One region of the Pseudoalteromonas sp. HL-AS2 genome, then DNA from elsewhere that is predicted to be linked to it. Evidence: predicted binding sites of a transcription regulator. Region 1 holds the regulator's gene; the other holds the start of a gene.

The links. Region 1 encodes FliA, which starts transcription of late flagellar genes. Its sites were predicted from a motif close to CTAAAGNTNNNNNNNNNNNNGCCGATA; they were not measured.
Region 2: RB215_RS01230 (DUF5610 domain-containing protein) is a predicted target of FliA. The motif match lies at 1,305-1,331, and genes of this name have one in related genera.

The regions. Positions count from the first base shown of each region.
Region 1 covers NZ_CP133571.1:873,802-877,231, reverse strand. The annotation lists gene RB215_RS04145 (chemotaxis protein CheA) at 1-478, opposite strand, end outside; gene RB215_RS04140 (protein phosphatase CheZ) at 494-1,255, opposite strand; gene cheY (chemotaxis response regulator CheY) at 1,271-1,654, opposite strand; gene RB215_RS04130 (RNA polymerase sigma factor FliA) at 1,695-2,405, opposite strand; gene RB215_RS04125 (MinD/ParA family protein) at 2,432-3,292, opposite strand; gene flhF (flagellar biosynthesis protein FlhF) at 3,285-3,430, opposite strand, start outside.
Region 2 covers NZ_CP133571.1:258,400-261,829, forward strand. The annotation lists gene RB215_RS01220 (thiol:disulfide interchange protein DsbA/DsbL) at 1-27, shown strand, start outside; gene trmA (tRNA (uridine(54)-C5)-methyltransferase TrmA) at 91-1,194, opposite strand; gene RB215_RS01230 (DUF5610 domain-containing protein) at 1,362-2,489, shown strand; gene murI (glutamate racemase) at 2,567-3,364, shown strand; gene RB215_RS01240 (RNA-binding protein) at 3,327-3,430, opposite strand, start outside.

The DNA.
Region 1 (3,430 bases):
ACTCATCAAATGCAAAAGGGTCATCATCTAAATTAGCATCTTGCGTTATTACTGGCGCAATAGTGTCACCGCCAAGCTCTTCTTCTGTGGGGGGTAAACCTAATTTATGTAATATTTCGAGTAACTGAGGATCGGCAGGCTCTGGTTGCTCACGATTTTTAATCGTAGCAAACATTTCATTAATAGTATCAAGTGCTTGAAGTATAACATCCATTAGCTCAGAGTTAACTGTTCGCACTTTTTGGCGCAGTAAGTCAAACACGTTTTCTGCGCCATGGCAGGCATCTACCAGCTCTGACATCGCTAAAAAGCCCGCGCCACCTTTAACAGTGTGAAAGCCTCTAAAAATAGCGTTCAATAATTCAGTATCTTCTGGGTTATTTTCCAGTTCAACTAATTGTTCAGATAAAAGCTCAAGGATTTCTCCAGCTTCAACTAAAAAATCTTGTAATATATCTTCATCGACTTCAAAGCTCATGCAGTTACTCTCCTATTAGAAGCCCAAACTTGATAAAAGATCATCAACTTCGTCTTGATCAGATACAACATCATCACGCGATTCTTTATCAATAATAGGGCCTTCTGGGCCTGCTAATGCTTGTGCGGCAATCGAGTTTTCTGTTTTTTGTTGCTCTTGGTTATTGTTTTCATCTTGTGCTGCAAACGCAGTTAACAGATGAATTAAACTTTCTTCAACTTCGCGTACCAGCTCAATAACACGGCGAATTACTTGCCCGGTTAAATCCTGATAATCTTGAGCCATTAACACATTAGTCATTAATACTTGCAACTCATCGGTTTTAAGATGCGAGCTGTTCATAAATTTATCAATGCTATGACACAATGTTTTAAATTCACCAAGTTCAAGATCGCGGCTCATTAACCGATCCCAGGTTGGCTTGATATGCGAAATATCATCAGCTAATTGCTGGGCTAAAGGCAGGCTCGCTTCAACCGCATCCATGGTTTTGTTGGCGGCGTTTTCTGTCATTTCTATGACATAGTTAAGTCGCTTTTTAGCATCCGGAATTGCATCAGTGGTTAAATCTGTTATGCGGGTGTCAAGCTCAAAACCCTTTAAAGACTCGTGCAACTGGCGCGTTAATTTACCTACTTCTGCAAACAAATATGATTGTTCTTGAGAGGCAGTTTCTAAAATTAACTGATCAGCTTTATGTTGCTCACCGTTTTCTAAAAAAGTGACCAGCTGACGTGCTTGCTCTAAAGTAATCTGAGGCGCAGCAGGTGCTGACATAAGCCTCTCCCCTTATTAACCTAAGCGTTCGAACACTTTTTCTAATTTAGTTTTTAATGTACCCGCAGTAAATGGCTTAACAATATAACCATTAACACCTGCTTGGGCTGCTGCAATAATTTGCTCTTTTTTAGCTTCTGCAGTAACCATTAAAACCGGAAGATGCTTTAATTTGTCATCTGCGCGTATTGCTCTTAACAAGTCAATACCTTGCATGCCCGGCATATTCCAATCTGTTACTACAAAGTCAAATGATTGATTTTGCAACATAGGTAAAGCAGTTGAGCCATCATCTGCTTCTAAAACATTGGTAAACCCTAAATCACGCAATAGGTTTTTAATAATACGTCTCATCGTTGAAAAGTCATCAACAACAAGAATTTTTATGTTTTTATCCAAAACATCCTCCAGTGAGGCCTAAACCTGTATTTACTTACTTCTAATTTATCCAGTCATTGATTTTTGCTTTTAGCTTAATCATCGCCTGACCATGTATCTGACTTACACGCGACTCACTTACATCGAGTATCTGTCCAATTTCTTTTAAATTCATTTCATCGTTATAGTACAACGAAAGCACCATTGCATCTCGCTCTGGTAGGGATTTAATTGCACTTAATAAAGATTCATTAAACCTTTCATTTTTAACATTATTAAAGGGTTTGTCTAGTGCTAAATCGTGCCCAACAGGTGTTATAACATCCTCATCAATACCTAAATCTTCTATTCCTAAGATTTTACTGGAATTAACATCGGTTAAAATATGATGATATTGCTCTAGTGTAATTTCAAGCTTTTGGGCAACTTCACTGTCTGTAGGTTCACGATTCAGGCTGCTTTCTAATGCTGAAATAGCTTCTATAACCTGGCGGCTTTTACGATGTACTGAGCGAGGAGCCCAGTCTCCACGGCGCATTTCATCAAGCATAGCGCCCCGAATACGAATACCCGCAAAGGTTTCAAAACTAGCGCCTTTAGTGGCATCAAAGTTTTTTGACGCCTCTATTAATCCTATCATTCCTGATTGAATTAAATCATCGAGTTGTACACTAGGGGGTAAACGAGCAATTAAATGACATGCTACTTTTTTTACTAATGAAGCATGCTTTTCAACAATCATATTTAAATTTTGTGTTGATTCATATCCCATAGCTCTATTCACCAATGTAGTCATAGTTAGCCGTTAACGAGTTTCTCAATGAAAAATTCTAAATGACCCGAAGGCTGGTTCGGTATTGGCCACTTTGTTATTCTTGTTGCTAATGTTTTAAAGGCAAGTGCAGCAGGAGAACTAGGAAACAGTTCAACAATTACTTTTTGACGACGTGTTGCTTTGCGCATATTTTCATCATAAGGAACGGTTGCAACCAGCTCCATTGATATATCTAAAAATCGGTCTGTAACCTTTGATAGCTTTGCAAATAACTCTTGCCCTTCGCGTAATGAACGCACCATGTTGGCAACAATTTTAAATTTATACACGCCATGTTCGCGGCTTAATACTTTGATCAGTGCATAGGCATCGGTTATTGAAGTAGGCTCGTCACATACCACAACCAAAACATCTTGTGCAGCGCGAGAAAAACTCAGCACCATATCCGATATACCGGCAGCGGTATCAACAACTAATATATCAAAATCAGTATTGAGTTCGCTAAAAGCACGAATAAGCCCAGCATGTTCTGCAGGCGACAACTCAACCATACTTTGTGAACCCGAAGTCGCTGGTACTATTTTTATCCCAGCGGGGCCTTCTACTAGTATTTCATCAAGCTCACATTCGCCAGATAACACATGCGATAAATTACGCTCAACACGTAGTCCAAGCATTACATCACAATTGGCTAAACCCAAATCGGCATCAAGCACTAACACTCTATTGCCTTGCTGACCTAAAGCGATCGCAGTATTTAACGATACATTTGTTTTTCCAACGCCACCTTTACCGCCAGTGACGGCGATAACCTTAACGCCGTTATTATTATTTTTGCTCATTTTACGCAGGCCGCTTGCTTGATCTAATACTGTGTTAATCATACATCTCTACTGTGCTCGACGCCACTGATTGGTGTCGTGAATGTTGTACTTTTGTTCTCTTTAAATATAATTGCTCAGCTTTTTTCACTAGTTTTTCTGCATTTGCAACTCGAATATCTTCAGGTACTCGTTGACCAT
Region 2 (3,430 bases), 620 kb from region 1:
TTAATTAACTACTTAGCAAGCAAGTAAAGTTAAACCCATAAAAAAAGCTTCTAAGGAGCTTTTTTTATGGGTAATTTTTAGCTGGTTATTTTAAGTATTCTTTTTTTGTAAAAATACACCCGACTCAATATGGTGCGTATAAGGGAACTGATCAAAAATCGCAAAGCGTTTAACTTCATGGGTGCGGGTTAAGTGATCAAGGTCGCGCTCTAGTGTCTCTGGGTTACACGAAATATAAATAATACTTTCGTAATTTGCTACTAAGTCACACGTTAGGGTATCCATACCGGCACGTGGCGGATCAACTAAAATGGTTTGGCAATTGTAGCTATTTAAATCTATACCTTCTAAACGAGAAAAACTGCGTTCGCCATTCATGGCTTGAGTAAACTCTTCGCTCGACATACGGATAATATCTAAATTGTCTACCTTGTTTTGCGCTATATTGTACTGCGCTGAGTGTACCGACGACTTTGATATTTCGGTTGCTAGTACTTTATTAAACGAGCCCGCTAACGCAATAGAAAAGTTACCGTTACCACAATAAAGTTCAAGTAAATCATTTTTAAGTGGCTTACATAAGTCTTGCGCCCACTCTAGCATTTTAATATTTACTTTGGCATTTGGCTGGGTAAAGCTGTTTTCTACCTGCTGATATATTAGTTCTTGACCATTCACGTTTAAGCGTTCGGTAACGTAGTCATCACCAAGCATTTCTTTTTGTTTGCGGGCACGGCCAATAAAGTCAATTTTATACTTACTGCTTAACTTTTCTTTAAGCGCGTTAATTTCACTCAGCCAATGCTCATCAAGTGGCTTGTGATATAACAGACTCACTAAAATCTCACCGCTTAGCGTAGATAAGTAATCAATCTGAAATAATTTACGACGCAAAATTTCACACGACTTTAAATTATCAATCATTACTTGCATCACTTCACCTACCAAAGGAGCGGCAGGGTCAAAGCTATCAACGCGAATTTTGTCTTTAGTTTGTTGATCAAACATTATATGAAACAGATCGTCACCATCGTGCCATACTCTAAACTCAGCGCGTTGGCGGTAGTTAATCGGCTCTGAGCTAAATACCTCAAGTTTATCCACACCAAAACGTTGAAATTGGGCAGCAATACGCTGTTCTTTTTCGCTTAACTGCGCATCGTACTGTGAGGTGTCTATTTTAATAACTGCCATTAACGCTATAACCTTATCTTTGAGAGCTGTTTATCGGCGCTATTGTAGGGAGCGAGATGTATTTGTCTAGTTTTGATGAAATATATATTGGTTTTTTTTTGAGCATCTAGCTACAGAAATAACTTACAGTGCCGATAAGTAAGGCAAGCATAGATAGGAGTCGGATCATGAAAATCGGTAACTTTGGCTTTGTTCCAAACCACAATATTAATAAATACGGTAATAAAGGGGCTTTACAGCAACCTACAATACAGTCGCCTCAAGATAACTATCAGCAGCGCGGTAAAGAACTTGCTGCCAAAGTGCTCGGTGACAAAATGGCTCAAGCTCTTGGCTTACCGATAAGCGAGCCGAAAAAAGATAAACCGCTTTTTGATTTTGATGAAATCGTTAAAAACGTTTTAGACTTCGTTACCAGTGCAGTACGTAAAGCAAAAGCCAATGGTGCCGACGATGAAAAACTCAAAGGTATGTTAGGTGATGCTCGAAAAGGTGTGCAAATAGGGATTGATGACGCGGTTGATGAATTAAAAGGCAATGGCGTGTTTAACGACGATATCGCACAGGGTATTAATAAATCTAAAGAAGGCATATTTAATGGCCTGGACAAATTTGAAGACGATTTATTTAATCCTAAACCCGCCAGTGTCTCTGTTAGCCAAGCTCAGTATGCAAGTTTAAGTAACAAAGCAGAATATAAATTTACTACCGCCGAAGGAGACGAAGTGAGTATTAGTTTTGCTGATGCTTATGAGTCACAATCAGCCAGTCGTTATCAGCAAAATGGGAATAGTGAATCTTTTGTAAGTGAGTCGTCGCAGTCTCGTGAGTTGTCATTTTCTATGTCGGTTAATGGCGATTTAAATGAGAATGAACAAAAGGCGATTAATGAGCTAATGGCTGACTTACAAAGTGTAAGTAGCACCTTTTTCAGTGGTGACTTAGATAAAGCATTTGAAGAGGCGCAAGCACTAAGCTTAGGCAACGAACAGCTGGTGGCTTTTTCAATGGATTTACGACAAACCAAAACAGTCGCTACAGTTAAAGGTTACGAAGAGTACAAGCCAGTTCCTGAAAAAGCAGTAGCTGATAAATTAGCGCCGTTTAACGACGACTTAAAAGCTGTGTTTAATAAAGCCACAGAGCTGGGCATACAAAACCAGTTATCGGGTATTGTGCAGTGGTTAAATCAAGATCAAGCAGAAATAGATAAATTGGTAGATTACACCAAAGCTATGTTCGAAAACCTTAATCAATTAAATGCAGCAACGGACGAGCTAGCCAATCAACAATAGTTGTACCACTAAACTACTTTCTTTTATAAAAATCACATGGCAAACTGCCGTTCTTAACTTAGAGTAAGGACAGTAGTTTGTCAGCGCACATAATGGTTTTTGATTCAGGTATTGGTGGTACTACGGTACTTGAACATATTCAGCAAAGTATTCCAGATGCGCAATACAGCTATTTTATGGATAATGCGCTATTGCCATACGGCGCTCAGTCACAGCAAACGATTATTAACCGCTTATGCGCACTCATTCACTTTATTAACCAGCAAGCGCTTAATGTAGATTTAATTGTTATTGCATGTAACACCGCCTCTACTTCTGCGCTTGGGGCAGTGCGCCAAATTACTACTATTCCTATAGTGGGGGTGGTACCGGCGATAAAACCTGCTGCGCAACTTACACAATCTAAACATATCGGCCTACTGGCAACTCCAGCAACTATATCAAGTCCCTATACGCGCACACTCATACAAGAACATACCAACAATATAGCAGTTAGCTTATATAGTAGCGTTGAACTAGTTACTTTAGCCGAGCGTTTGTTTTTCGAACAAAGTTTAGATACAACTAAACTGCACCAAGAACTCGATCGTTTAAACATAGATCAGTCTATAGATGTATTAGTATTAGGCTGTACGCATTTTCCTATTTTGGCAGAGCCGATTAGTCAGTACTTTAATAGGAAAGTGCAGCTACTTGATTCAGGTGCAGCGATTGCTAAGCGAGTTCATTACTTAATTAGCCAGCTTAATTTAACGAATAACAATATTGCAGATACAAAAAAGCCGCTGCAATATTATGCAACGGCTAGTGTGAGTAGTAAGTTAGCTGTAAAGCTAGTTACACTGATTGATCCGGCTCAGAACGAAGAGCGTTAGAATCATCTTCTTGTTTTTGTTTTGCTTCACGTACCTTTAAGGTACGTTGTTGGAACTCGCTATCGT